DNA from 2 places in the Shewanella sp. YQ_9 genome. Region 2 is predicted to be linked to the other one. Evidence: predicted binding sites of a transcription regulator. Region 2 holds the regulator's gene; the other holds the start of a gene.
The links. The regulator MetJ, encoded in region 2, represses methionine synthesis genes. The targets are predictions, from matches to a motif close to TAGACGTCTAGACGTCTA.

Region 1 (7,446 bases), on a different contig from region 2:
CATAGGCGCCGATATTCAACGGGGTGAAACCGAGTTCGATCTCAGTTATATGCAGCGCAGCAATACCCAAACCATGACCAGCACCTATCTACAGGCCAATGTGCCGCTGACCAACAGCCTGAGCTATGTGGTGGGCGGGCGCTATGCCAAGGTCAAGGATGAACTCAAGGACGGTCAGATTTACCCCAATGGCATAGATTTGGATGAAGACGCTCACGCGCTCGAGTTGGGGCTCAACTATCGGCCGCTGGAAGGCCACAGATTCTATCTTCGCGGTGATGAGAGTTTCCGTTTCGCCAAGGTCGATGAGCAAGCTTATACGCCGCCAACAGTCGTCGGCCTCAAGCCGCAGACCGGCCGTTCCATTGAAGCCGGCTGGGATTGGACCTTGAGCAACCAGAGTCTGCGTCTGAACCTGTACCGACTGTCGCTGGAAGATGAAATTGTCTTTGACCCCAGTGCTGATATGCCTATCGGCGGTGCTTTCCCCGGCGCCAACGTCAACGCCGATGCTTCCCGCCGTTATGGCGCCAGCCTCGACTGGGACTGGCAGCTCAATGAAATGCTGCAGTTGGGACTTGAGTACAACTATATCGATGCCGAATTTACTGAAGGCGCCAACAAAGGCAAATCTCTCTCCTGGGTGGCCGAGCATTCCGGGCGTATCTACACCAGTGTGGACTTTGGTCAGCACTGGCAGCTGTTTGTCGAGGGGCAGTATCTGGGTGATAGATATATGGAGGGTGACAATGGCAATCAGCACGATAAACTGGACAGCTATTGGCTGGGGAATATCGCCCTCAACTACAGCCGAGATGCCTGGCTTGCCAGCCTGAGGGTCGACAACCTGTTTGACAAGCAATACGCCAGCTCAGGTTATTTCAGTACTTGGGGCGATGGTTATTACTCGGGTAGCGGCCGTGCGCTGAGATTCAGCGTCAGCTATCGCTTCTGATAGCATAGAAAGCCGGGGGTTCCCGGCTTTTTTCTGCTCGTATTTCTATCTGTTTTAGTTGGAAAGTAGTCACCGACAAGGAGGCAAGAGTCGAAATATGAAAGCTGATTTTAGATATGGTTTGAGAGGCGTGGCCATAGCCCTGTTGTCGCTGCTTTTGCTGGCTTGCTCCGAGCCCAAGCTGGCATATATCGGCAGCAATGGCAAACTGCTGGCCTTCGGTGACAGCCTGACCCAAGGCGTTGGTGCCAAGGCCGGGCAGGATTATCCCAGCCGTCTGGCCGAGTTGTGCCGTTGTGAGGTGATCAACGCCGGGATTTCCGGTGAGCAATCTGCTGCCGGGCTTGAGCGTTTGCCGGCACTGCTGGATGAAACCAAGCCGGATCTGCTTATTTTGCTCGAAGGCGGTAACGATATTCTCCGCGGTCGTAGCCAGGTGCAATTGGCGCAAAACATTGAGGCCATGTTACTTGAGGCCAAAGCCCGGCAAATTCCGGTAGTGCTGCTGGCTGTGCCGCAAAAGAGCCTGCTGCTGTCCCCCCTGCCTTTGTATGCCGAACTGGCCGACAAGCACGGCGCCATCTTGCTGGAACAGACTCTGTCCGAGCTGCTGCGTTCAAACGAGCTCAAGTCCGATACTGTGCATCTCAATCAACAGGGGTATTCGCGTTTGGCACAAGTCATCTTTACCAGGCTGCAGGAGGCGGGCGCTTTTTGATGCTACTTTTTGATTCTGTTTGGCAAAAACCGGGCTAATTATCGATTCAACTTGACCCTGGTGGGCGTTTTATGGGTAAATTCTCTGCCATAATAAATGGCAATAGTGCCTCCATAATAAATAACAACAGGTTTAAAGAATCACATGACAGATCTTGAGCAGCAGGTTTTTACTCAAGTGCGTGCCATTATTGCCAACGAAGAGCAGGTGATAGGGCGCCGCGGCATCCTGATCCCGCTTAAGAAGGCCATTATTGCTGATGGCGATATTCGCAATGTGATCGATATTGTCGCGACCGATCCCGCTCTGGCAGCTCATCTGCTGTGGCGCAGCAATAACGCGCTCTCTCCTTCCGTTCAGCCAAACCGCAGCCTCAAGGATGCATTGGTGCGTCTGGGACAGGTCAATATCTACCGTTATGCCTTTAGCTTTTATCTCAAAGAGCGGCTCGATGAACTGCCGCAGCCATACCGTAAACTGGTACTTGGCTATTGGCGCCTGACCGAGTCCGTGGCGACCGAGTCGGTGGACAGCTTGCATCAGATGCAAGGGGTGCAGATAGACGCGGATGAAGTGCAGACTCTGGCACTGTTCAGCGTCTTTGGTCAGATTATTGCCCTGACGGCGTTTGCCTATCTCAACGCCGAAGCCGAGCAGTGCTTCCCGCTGGGCATTATCAAGACCCTGATAGATACCCAGCAGCAGACGCTGACGGTGGAAGCTTTTGAATCTCTGGGGTTGGATGATGAGCTGCAAAGCGAGTTTATGGTCGCCCATAACCTGAGACAGACCCGGGATCCCAATTCACCCGGACTGGTACTGAGAAGGGTATTGTCGCAGCGCGGTCTGCTGCTGAATCCTCTCTAGATGCTTTGTGACTGCCGCCGACTTTCAGGGACGGTGGCAGCCGCTCAGTCAGTGTCTGTCTTGACGCTGTAATCCCTCTTTGGCAATCAATTCCAGCAGCCTTTGCAGCTGCACTCTATTGCTGCTGTCGCGGCGGTAGGCACCGAACAGCGGCCGTTTCAGGCCTTCCTGCCCCAGTTTCACCGAGGTCAGGCTCAAGCCCTGGGCTTCGGTCAGTGACCAGTTGGGCAAGGCCGCAACCCCTTCTTTACAGGCGATGCGTTGCAGCAACACATTGGTGAGATCACAGCGTTTTTGTGGGCCGGGCACCACTCCGGCCGGCTCGAGGAAGTGACGGAAAATATCCAGCCTTTCCAGCGGTACCGGATAACTGATAATAGGTTCCCTGGCCAGTTGTTGCGGCAAAATATAGCTGTTGCCTGCCAGAGGGTGATCTTTGGCCATCACCAGTCTCACTTCAAAATCAAACAGATGCTGATAGGCAAGGGCATGGCCGGGCACAGGATCTGAGGTCAGCACTATATCCAGCTCACCGGTTTCCAGCGCATTGAGAGAGTCGAACAGATGGCGGCTGGAGAGATCCAGATTGGCATCCGGATAAGACTGATGAAAGGCTTCCATTACAGGCATCAGCCAGCGAAAACAGCTGTGACACTCAATACCCACCTTCAAGGGACCGCTGCTTCCAGATAGACCGCGTTTGAGCACAAATTCGGTTTCCTGTACCCGGGGCAGTATCTCTTCTGCCAGGGTCAGCAGGCGACTGCCCTCAAGCGTGAAGGTCAGAGGTTTGCTTTTGCGAACAAATACCTGGGAGTTAATCCGGGTCTCCAACTCTTTAATCTGGTGCGACAGCGCCGATTGAGTGACAAAACGTTTCTTCGCCGCGCCGGCCAGACTGCCACTTTCTTTCAGTGCTATCAGAGTACGAAGGTGTCTCAGTTCTATCATTTCCTCTCCACATGAATGCCGCTCATGTTGCCCTTGAATTCAATTCGGTTGCCTGTGCTGAGACTAGCACAATAAACTTCTAGACGTCCAGACGCCCAGTTTGATTTGTTGTGTTTCGGCGTCGCCAGTCACTTGCTGCACAGTTTATAGAGGATGGTATACATTATGCAATTAAATAGTCTTGGCTTTCCCCGTATCGGACGTCGACGTGAACTCAAGTTTGCTTTGGAGAAATATTGGCGCGGTGAGTCCAGCGTGGCCGAATTAGAGAGTGTTGCCAGGGAGCTTAGGCGTACCCACTGGCAGTGGCAGGCCGATGCCGGGGTGGCGCAGCTGCCGGTCGGTGACTTTGCTTACTATGATCAGGTGCTGACCCTTAGTGCGACTCTGGGGGTAATCCCCGAGCGTCACCGTGACGGCGGCGCTGTCAATCTCGATACCCTGTTCCGGATTGCCCGTGGCCGAGCGCCCAGCGGCAAGCATGCACCGGCGTCTGAAATGACCAAGTACTTCAACACCAACTACCATTATCTGGTGCCTGAGCTCAGCGAAGATCAACGCTTCGATATCGCCTGGGAACAGTTGTTTGAAGAGGTGACCGAGGCTCAGGCGCTGGGTCACACTGCCAAGCCGGTACTCTTGGGGCCGGTCACTTTCCTGTATCTGTCCAAGACAGCGGGCTCAGAGTTCGACCGTTTGACACTGCTGCCGGCGCTGCTTGAATGTTATCAAGCCATTCTGGCCCGATTTGCCGCCCAGGGCGTTGAATGGGTGCAATTGGATGAACCTGCGCTGGCACTTGAGCTGGATAACAACTGGCAACAGGCCTTCCATCAGGCCTACGGCGTGCTCAAGTCGGCGCCGCTCAGGCTGTTGCTGGCAACCTATTACGGCACTGTAGCCCATCATCAAAGTCTGTTGTCGGCACTGCCGGTGGCGGGTATTCACCTGGATCTGGTCACCGCGCCCGAGCAGTTGCAGGCCTTTGTCGGGGCATTGGCGCCTGAACAGGTGTTATCGGTTGGGGTAATCAGTGGCCGTAACGTCTGGGCCGCCGATCTGGATCTTGTGGCCGAGCAGTTGGCGCCACTGGCGCGTGATTTGGGAGACAGGCTCTGGCTCGCCACTTCCTGCTCCCTGTTGCATACCCCGGTGGATCTTGAGGTGGAGACCGTGCTGGCGCCCGAGCTTAAAAGTCTGCTGGCATTCGCCAGGCAAAAACTCACCGAGTTGCAGGAGCTCAAGGCGCTTTTGGCGGCGCCTGAGACGGAAAGCGCCAAAGCTGTGGTCGCCCGTTGCCGAAGTCGGCGCGCGGCCAGGGCGCAGGGGCGTAATCAACAACTCAGTGCCAGAATCGATGCGCTGAGCGCGGCCGATTATGACCGAAACCATGAGTTTGAGGTGCGCAGACAAGCCCAGCAGGCCAGGTTCAAGTTGCCTTTGTTGCCGACGACTACCATAGGTTCATTCCCGCAAACGGCAACCATTCGTAACCTTCGCAGCCGCTGGCGCAAGGGTGAGTTGGACGATGCTGTGTACACAGAGCAACTGCAACAGGTGACCCGAGATACCATAGAACGTCAGCTCAAGCTGGGAATAGATGTGCTGGTACACGGTGAAGCCGAGCGCAACGACATGGTGGAATACTTTGGTGAACAGCTAAACGGTGTTGGTTTTACCAAACATGGCTGGGTGCAGAGCTATGGTTCCCGCTGCGTCAAGCCACCGCTGATCTACGCCGATGTGACCCGTCCCAAGGCGATGACAGTTGACTGGGCCGAATATGCCCAGAGTCTTACCGACAAGCCGGTGAAAGGCATGCTGACCGGTCCCGTGACTATATTGCATTGGTCCTTTGCCCGCGAGGATATCAGCCGCGAACAGATAGCGACTCAGTTGGCCCTGGCGATACGCGATGAAGTGGTGGCATTGGAGCAGGCGGGCATAGGCATTATCCAGATTGATGAACCGGCTTTTAGGGAAGGCTTGCCGCTTAAACGCAGCGATTGGGCCCATTATCTCGATTGGGCCGTGGCCGCTTTCAAGCTCAGCGCCGCCGGTGTCAGAGACGAGACCCAAATTCACACCCATATGTGCTACAGCGAATTCAACGACACTATTGCGGCAATTGCCGCCATGGATGCCGATGTGATCACCATAGAAACATCGCGCTCAAGGATGGAGTTGTTGAATGCCTTCGAAGACTTTGACTATCCCAATGAAATCGGCCCTGGGGTTTATGATATTCACTCCCCCAATATTCCAACAGTGGAGGCCATGGTAAGCCTGATTGAAAAGGCGGCGCAGAAAATTCCTCTGCGTCAGCTCTGGGTCAACCCGGATTGCGGCTTGAAGACCCGTAACTGGGAAGAAGTCGAACCGGCTTTGAAGAACATGGTTGATGCCACCAGGGAGTTGCGACGTCGACTCGGGTGATAAAACTCTGTGGTTAATAATAGTCAGGGGCGCAATGCGCCCCTGATGTTGATTGACTTCAACGCGGTAAAGATTCAACTCATGCTTATTCCCAGTATCATCAGGCCCACAGTGCCCAGGATGATCAAGCTTGAAAAGATTGTGCCCAGAATGGCGAAGATTTTCTGGCGCTCTTTTTGTACCAGGCCACCAATACCCAACCCCAAAGACACCAGACAGACCAACATCATAAAGATGATCATTAACCCCACAAGAACCGCTTCCATGGAGTTTTCATCCATGCCGCCCGGTGTTGTTGTTTCCAGGGTTCCGGCAACAATAAAAGTAATAAACAGGGCTATTCCACTCAATATGCTGGTGACAAATGAGGCTATCCCTGGACCTGAATGTTTTAATTGCATGGCAATCCCTTGATTTTTTCTGATGGTTATCCAACTGAGAAATATACAGAAACCAAGGGAAATATGCCATCGGCCATTTCTGTCTATACTCAGGTCACCAACCGGACTCAGATAACTATCAGGAGAAGCCCCATGAGCCATGTATACAAGATAATAGAACTGACAGGTTCATCCCCCATCAGCTCGGACGAAGCGGTCAAGAATGCCATCGCTGCGGCCAGTCAGTCGCTGCACAATCTGCGTTGGTTTGAAGTGATAGATACCCGCGGACATCTGGAGGCCGGTGTTATCGCTCATTGGCAGGTCACCATCAAGGTGGGTTTTACCCTGGATTAGGCTTGAATTCAGGCGTCTCTTGGCAAACCCTTTTCCACTATCCGGATCAGGCGCCCCGTCTTGCGGGCGGGAATGGGCGCTGTGTCGTTGGCGCTGAGTTTTTCTGCCTGCTGCGCCAGTGCCCACTCTATGTGTTCTGCGACCAGTTCAGAGGCATCTGTCAGTCGCTCCTGCAAGGCAGCAACTATGGTTTCACTGCCGGGCGCATTGCCCAGTGCCACCGCAATATTGCGCAGCCAGCGTTCATGGCCTATGCGACGAATGGCGCTGCCTTCGGTGTTTTTCAAAAACTCGGTCTCGCTCCAGGCAAACAGCTCCAGCAGTTTGGGTTGCTTCAGTTGTGGCCTTAGATGAAAGTCAGTCTCTGTGGTCAAAGGCGCGGCGCGGTTGATGGGGCATACCAGCTGGCAGTCATCACAGCCGTAGATGCGATTGCCGAGCAGTGGCCGAAACTCCAGTGGAATGCTGCCGGCCAGCTCTATGGTGAGGTAGGAGATACAGCGGCGCCCATCGACCACATAAGGCTCGACTATGGCGCCGGTTGGGCAACTTGTGATGCAGGCGACGCAGGTGTTGCAGCCTCCGGCTGTGGCGACATCCATGGGCAGCGGCAGGTTCACCAGCAGCTCTCCGAGGAAAAACCAACTGCCGGCCTCATGGTTGAGGATCAGTGAGTGTTTACCTGTCCAGCCGATCCCGGCCTTTTCTGCCAGCGGCCGTTCCAGAATGGGAGCCGAGTCGACGAAGGGCCGAAAGCCACAGCCTTCAAGTTGCAGGGTTTT
Region 2 (7,446 bases):
CCTGTGATGTTTATATCAGTGAAACCGCTGCATGGGCCGACATCATACTGCCCGAATGCACTTACCTGGAGCGGGATGAAGAGGTGGCCGACAAGTCCGGCAAGAACCCGGCCTACTACCTGCGTCAGCAAGTGGTGGATGTGATTGGCGATGCCAAGCCTTCCTGGCAAATTTTCCGTGAACTGGGCATAGAGATGGGCCTGGAGCAGTACTATCCCTGGGAAAACATGGAAACCCTGCAATTCCTGCAGGTGAATAAAGACGCCAAGCTGCTGCAGCACATCAAGGACAAGGGCTTTGTCAGCTACGGCAAACCGCTGATGCTGCGCGAACCCAAGATGGTGGCCGATTTTGTTGCCGCCTACTCCAACGCCAGAGCCGTGGATGAAGACGGTACTTACGGCAGCGCGCTCAAGTTCAAGACCCCCAGTGGCAAGATTGAACTGACCTCCGCCAAGGTGGAAGACATGGCGCCTGGACGCGGCACTATCGCCTATCGCGAAGTGACCCTGAAACAGCCGGACGAGCTCTACTTTATTCAGGGCAAGGTGGCGGTGCATACCAATGGCGCGACCCACAATGTGCCTATGCTGGCCAACCTGATGTCCGACAACGCCGTCTGGATCCACCCGGACACCGCCGCCAAGCATGGCATTGAGAATGGGGATGCCATTCGCCTCACATCCAGTGTCGGCAGTGAAGAGGGCCATGCGCTGGTGACCAAGGGCATACGTCCCGACACTGTGTTCGCCTACATGGGCTTTGGCTCCAAGAACAAGGAGCTGGCACGGGCGACCGGCAAGGGCGTGCACTGCGGCAACCTGCTGCCCAACGTGACTGCACCTGTGTGCGGTATGAACGTACACACCACAGGTGTGAAGCTGGAAAAGGCATAAGGGGAGGCGAAGATGACTAAAAGATATGTGATGGTGCACGACGAGAATAAGTGCATCGGCTGTCAGGCCTGTAACGTCGCCTGCCGCAGCGAAAACGGTGTACCTGAGAGCGTAACTCGCCTGCAGGTACGGGTAGAAGGTCCATTCGGGGATGCGCCGCATCTGCACTTCAAGTATCACAGGGTGTCCTGTCAGCAGTGTGAAGATGCCCCTTGCGTCAAGGTCTGCCCTACCGGAGCGGCCTATGTGGGTGAGGATGGCATAGTCTCCATCAAGGCGGAAAAGTGTGTCGGTTGTATGTACTGTGTGGCAGCTTGCCCCTACAAAGTGCGCTTTATGAACCCGGAAACCAAGGTGGCCGACAAGTGCAACTTCTGTAAGGACACCCGACTGGCGCGCGGCGAACAACCCGCTTGTGTGACAGTATGTCCCACAGACGCCCTGGTGTTCGGTGATGCCAACGAGGCCGGCAGCGAGGTGGCGACTCTGCTCAACACCCGCGTGACTTATCAGGACAAGACCCATCTGGGAACCAAACCCAGAATCTACCGTATTCCTGTCAAGAGAGGGGGGATCCAATCATGAACAATACTTGGGGCGATATGACGCAATACGACCCTGTCACCTGGCACTGGGTCATAGCCGTTTACCTCTTCTTGGCGGGGTTGTCGGCGGGTAGTCTGTTGATTGGGATCGGGCTGCGTTGGGTGCAAAACAAGACAGAGGGTGACAGCGGCATTCTCAAGGCCGCGGCCTTGATAGCGCCAGTGGCTATCTGTTTGGGTATGCTGTGTCTGGTGTTTGACCTGACCAAGCCATTCCACTTCTGGCTGATCCTGATCAACTATAACCTGACCTCTGTCATGTCCATCGGGGTGCTGGCGCTGTTGGTTTACATTCCGCTGACCTTTGCCTATGCGCTGGTCGTGCTGAAAGATGATCTCGGCAACTGGGGCCTGGGTTTCCTCAAGGGGATTGCAGAATCACTGACTGGCCTGCGCAAGACCATGGAAGTGCTGCTGTTCGTGCTGGCGATTGTCGTGGGTGCCTATACCGGCTTCCTGATCTCTGCCATGAACGCCTACCCCATGCTGAACACTGCCGTCTTACCGGCACTGTTCCTGGTGTCCGGCTTGTCGGCCGGTGCGGCTGCCAACGCGGTAGTAGCACTGCTGCTGTTCAAGACAGACAAGCACTGCTCACAGCTGGGACGGATGCACGGTTTGGAATTGCCGGTAATGGCGGCAGAAATCCTGTTCCTGTTTATGCTGTTCTGCGCGCTCTACTTCAAGGGTGGCGCTGCTGCTGCCGCACTGGCATCACTGACAAGTGGCGTCTGGGCCAGCGTGTTCTGGATTGGGGTTGTGGGTATCGGCTTTGGTATCCCGCTGCTTTCCATGTTGTTGCTGCCTGCGAGTACCCGTCACACCAAGGGCGCCATGTTGGCGGTAGCCTGCTGTAGTCTAACCGGGGTGCTGGCACTTAGACACTTTATTCTCTATGCAGGTCAGAGCTATCTTGGTTAACAAGTACTTCTGAACCTGTTTGAGCCTCAGCCCGTATCATTTGGTACGGGCTTTTTTGTGTTTGATACCATTGTGCCACTGAGATTTGGACTATCTTTAACCCATATAACTAACGTCTTGCGTCTGGTTACAGATAAAAGCAAGAGGGTGATGAGATGAAACTGAGTCTTTTGACACTGCTTACCACGGGGCTTGCCAGCACGCTGGCACTGGCTGGGCAGGATGTTTATGAGGCCCGCTCAGATGCCATGGGCGGGGTTGCCGTGGCAGCCGGTAATCGTGAGGCGGCGGCCTTTTCCAATCCGGCACTGCTGGCTTTGCCTTCGCGCCGCAGCAATGACTTCAGTTTACTCATTCCAACCATCGGCGCCGATGGCGCCGATAAAGATCAGATGATCGATAAGTTTGATGCCCTGCAGGATAACTATGACGCCCTGGTCAATGCCATAGACGCCGCCGACACAGCGGCTATCGATGACTACCGAAAGCGCCTCAGTGGTGACTTGAAATCGCTGCAGGGCAATAGCGCTTACGTCAGTGCCGGTATCAATATGGCTTTGGTCATGCCCTCGGATGGTTTTAATTATGCCTTTGTATTCAAGAGTTATCTCGATGCCTTGGGAATAGCCGAAATCGCCGCCGCGGATATTGATGCCCTGGATAATCTGGACCCCAATAATCCGCCGGAAATCCAAGATTTGACCTCCCAGGGGCGAGTGGTGGCCGGGGCGGTTTCCGAGCTCGGGGTTGCCGTGAGCTATCCGCTATCTATCGTCAATATGCCGGTGACAGTGGGAGTTACACCCAAGCTGCAACGGTTGGACAGTTTTAACTATGCCGTCAGCGCCAACAACTTCGATGCCGATGACTTCAACGATGATGATTATCGAAGCGATGACACAGGCTTTAACCTGGATATCGGTCTGGCATTCCAGCCATTGGATGGTTTGGTTATCGGTGTCAGTGGTCGCAACCTCATCAAGCGGGACTTAAGCAGCATAGAGGCCGGCGGCGTGCAGCTTACCTATCAGGTGAAACCTATGGTTACCGCAGGGGTGGCCTATGACTGGGCGGCCTTTTCGCTCAGCAGCGACTTGGATCTTACCGACAACGACAAGTTTGCCGAGCTTGAGGGCAGCCGCTATTGGCGTTTAGGCGGTGAATACCGGCCTGCTGACTGGGTTGCTTTACGGCTCGGTTATCGCCAGGATCTCAATGATCACACCGCCGATCTTTATTCACTCGGGACAGGGTTCGCCATAGGCAACAGTTTCCGGCTGGATCTCACCGGCATGTTTGGCAGCGATGACGCCATAGGCGGCGTACTGCAAACCAGCTATCACTTCTAAAACTAACCGTTGATGAGCGCCAGGCTTGATTTGATGGTCAGCAACAGGGCGCTCAACGCGCACAGCGCCAGCGTCAGGACTCGGGTCTTCTCTTTATCCACCCGGCCCACCAAGCGGCCAGCCACCAGAAAACCGAGAAATACCGAAGGCAGCAGCAACAGCGAAAGCCATAGGTGCCTCAGGGTCAAGAGGCCAAAACAGCCGAGAATAATCAAGGCTATCAATGAGCTGAAGATGAAGAAGGCCGACAGCGCTGCGCGGAACTGACTGGCATCCTTACCCGCCAGCAGTAGGGCCATCGGCGGTCCGCCTATGGCGGCCACGGTACCGAAGATCCCGGAAAATATCCCGGCGATAAACAGGCTGAGGCGGTTGATCTTGATGCTGTACTTTCTAAGGCTGAGGAATACGGCTACGGCCACAATCAGGGCTATGGTCAAGCCCAGAATAGGCTGCGGCGCCAGCAACAGCAGGGTGGCGCCAATCAGGCCGCCGGGGAGCCTCCCCAACAAGGCATATTGCAGGCCGTTGAATTCCAGGTGGCCACGCTCGCGTACCAGTGTCAGCAGGGCGATGGAAAACCCCATGGCGATAACAGGGGCAGGAACCAGTTCCGGATCGACGATATACAGCAAAGGTGTGGCTACCACGGCCAAGCCAAAGCCTATCAACGACTGGGTCAGGGCGCCGGTAAATATGATCAGGGACGCCAGTAGCAGGGTGACGGGATCTATCAGTGACAACATTCGCAAGCCCCAAAAAAGACAAGGATCGCACCGCGATCCTTGTTCAACTATAAGGTAATTCTGAGGGACAACACACTTACTCCATGTCTTCCCATTCTATGCCCATGGCATCCATCATGCGCTTGGCCTCTTCCGGGATGCTGTCGGGTTTGTCTTTGGACAAATCCCCATCGTTGGGCAGTGGCTGGCCGGTATAGGCATGCAGGAAGGCTTCGCACAGCAGTTCGCTGTTTGTGGCGTGCCGCAGGTTGTTTACCTGGCGCCGGGTGCGCTCATCGGTCAATACTTTCAGCACCTTCAACGGAATAGAGACAGTGATTTTTTTCACTTGCTCGTTCTTCTTGCCGTGTTCGGCATAAGGGCTGATGTATTCGCCATTCCATTCAGTCATTGATTCACCTGTGATCTCACTAATTCGCAGCAGATTTTAAACCCTTACAGGATACAGTCAAATGATTGCCTGCAAAATCTGTGCAATATGAACAGAAATCCATACATTTGGACGTCCAAACGTCTTGATGCCTATTGACGGCTGGATGGTCATTGGTTAGATTTAGACGTCCAGACATCTTTATGGTGTCGAACCTCAGCATTCAGGAGTCGATTATGACAGAGCGGCGATTAGCAACCACAGCGGTCCGGCAGGGCATCGAATCAGACAGCCAGCACGGGGCCGTGGTGCCACCCATCTATCTGTCGACCAACTATGCCTTTGATGGCCACACTCAGCCAAGAGCCTTTGATTACAGCCGCTCGGGTAATCCTACCCGCTCCATTCTGGGGGATGCCTTGGGGGAGCTGGAACAGGGCTGCAGTGCGGCAATCACAGCGACCGGCATGGCGGCCATTACTCTGGTGGTCAACCTGCTGGGGCCGGATGACCTCTTGTTGGTGCCCCATGACTGTTATGGCGGTAGCTATAGGCTGTTCACCAATCTGGCTGCCAAGGGCCAGTTTCGCTTGCAGGTTTTGGATCAAACCGACCCGCAAGCACTCGCCGCTGCCCTGGCGCAAAAGCCGCGCATGGTGTGGCTCGAGACGCCGTCCAATCCGCTGCTGCGGGTAGTGGATATTGCCGCTATTGCCGAGGCGGCCCACCAGCAGGGCGCATTGGTGGTGGTTGACAACACTTTTTTGTCGCCGGCGCTGCAACAGCCTTTGCTGTTGGGGGCCGATATAGTGGTGCACTCGACCACTAAATACATCAATGGCCACAGCGATGTGGTGGGCGGCGCCGTGATTGCCAAAGATCCTGAACTGGCAGAGCAGCTGCACTGGTGGTCCAACACGCTCGGGCTGAGCGGTGGCGCCTTCGACAGTTACCTGACCCTGCGTGGCCTGCGCACTCTGGCGCTGAGGATCCGCGAGCATCAGGCCAATGCCGAGCGCATAGTGGCGCTGCTGAGCCAGAGTCCCGTGGTAGACAAAGTTTACTATCCGGGGCTTAAGAGCCACCCAGGTCATGAGATTGCCGCCAGGCAGCAGAGTGGCTTTGGCGCTATGCTGAGTTTTGAACTCAAGGGTGATGAGGCGCAGGTGGTTGCCTTCCTCGGCGCGCTCAGGCTGTTTTCCGTGGCCGAGAGCCTGGGAGGGGTTGAGAGCCTGGTGGCCGTGCCCGCCACCATGACCCACAGAGCCATGGCGTGTGATGCTCGCGCCGAAGCCGGTATTAAAGACACGCTTATCCGCTTGTCTGTGGGCATAGAGGATGGCCGGGATCTGCTGGATGATATCGCCGCCGGATTGGCTGCAGCCGCAAACTGTTGAATTGAAGGAGCTTGAGATGGCACGTTGTCACCTACATAAGTTTGGCGGTTCCAGTCTCGCCGATGCCGATTGCTACCGACGGGTCGCCCATATTTTGCTGACCCATGGTCATGCCGATGATCTTGTAGTGGTTTCCGCCGCAGGCAAGAGTACCAATTTTCTCTATAAACTGCTGAACCTGAAGGAGTCTGGCGCTCTGTGGCAAGAAGAGCTGCAGGTGCTTGTCGGTTATCAGCAGAATCTGATTGAACAGCTGCTGGGCAATGAACAGGCACGTCAACTGCGGGAGCGTCTGTCTACAGATAAGGCGCAACTGGCCAGTTTGTTGTCCTTGCCTGAACTCAGCGAATACCAATGCAATCAGGTGGTGGGTTTCGGTGAACGCTGGTCGGCCAGACTGATGGCGGCGCTACTGAGGGAGTCCGGTGTCGCCGCTTCCCATGTGGATGCCCGCAGTTTGTTGATTGCCGATGAGGGCGCAGTACCCAGGATTCGCCTCGATGAGTCCCGTGAAAGGGTGCAGCGACTGCTGGCCGAGCATCCCGATGAGCGCCTGGTGATCACCGGCTTTATCTGCGCCAATAGCCAAGGCGAAACTCTGTTGCTTGGTCGCAACGGCTCCGACTTCAGTGCCACCCTGATAGCCAGCCTGGCCGATATCGACAGGGTGACTATCTGGACAGATGTCGAAGGGGTGTTCAATGCCGATCCCAACAAGATTGCCGATGCCAGGCTGCTGAGCAGTATGTCGCTGGCTGAGGCCGACCGCCTGGCGCGGCTCGGCTCCCCGGTACTGCATTGCCGTACCCTGCAGCCGCTGTTTGATACCGAGGTCAGTCTGGCGGTGCGTTCTAGCTACGCCTCGCATACCGACTTTACCCTTATAGCTCCCAAGAGTGATGCCGCAAGCGCCCCTGTGGTGACCAATCTCAATCAGGTGTCCCTCTTGAGCCTGGAGTTCAATGGCACCCAGGCTCAGACGCTCGATGCGCTCAATGAGGCGGGTTTGACCCCGCTGGCCTACTGGTCTCAGGGGCAACACAAACTGGAGCTGGCCTATACTCCCGAATTATCCCGCCAAGTCTGGCAGTTACTGGAAGCGCAGACATCCGAGCTCAAAATTCAAAGCATTACCGAGGACAGAGAGCTTGGGCTGGTGGCC

Region 1: the regulator MetJ is predicted to act here: its motif matches at 3,564-3,581, upstream of metE (5-methyltetrahydropteroyltriglutamate--homocysteine S-methyltransferase).

The regions. Positions count from the first base shown of each region.
Region 1 covers NZ_JBICJO010000011.1:24,969-32,414, forward strand. The annotation lists gene ACF8D4_RS02935 (TonB-dependent receptor) at 1-955, shown strand, start outside; gene ACF8D4_RS02940 (GDSL-type esterase/lipase family protein) at 1,053-1,673, shown strand; gene ACF8D4_RS02945 (HDOD domain-containing protein) at 1,818-2,540, shown strand; gene ACF8D4_RS02950 (LysR family transcriptional regulator) at 2,589-3,491, opposite strand; gene metE (5-methyltetrahydropteroyltriglutamate--homocysteine S-methyltransferase) at 3,657-5,927, shown strand; gene ACF8D4_RS02960 (hypothetical protein) at 6,002-6,328, opposite strand; gene ACF8D4_RS02965 (dodecin) at 6,461-6,664, shown strand; gene queG (tRNA epoxyqueuosine(34) reductase QueG) at 6,673-7,446, opposite strand, start outside.
Region 2 covers NZ_JBICJO010000076.1:120,339-127,784, forward strand. The annotation lists gene phsA (thiosulfate reductase PhsA) at 1-896, shown strand, start outside; gene ACF8D4_RS21190 (4Fe-4S dicluster domain-containing protein) at 909-1,481, shown strand; gene nrfD (NrfD/PsrC family molybdoenzyme membrane anchor subunit) at 1,478-2,422, shown strand; gene ACF8D4_RS21200 (conjugal transfer protein TraF) at 2,578-3,771, shown strand; gene ACF8D4_RS21205 (sulfite exporter TauE/SafE family protein) at 3,774-4,517, opposite strand; gene metJ (met regulon transcriptional regulator MetJ) at 4,594-4,908, opposite strand; gene metB (cystathionine gamma-synthase) at 5,124-6,284, shown strand; gene ACF8D4_RS21220 (bifunctional aspartate kinase/homoserine dehydrogenase II) at 6,301-7,446, shown strand, end outside.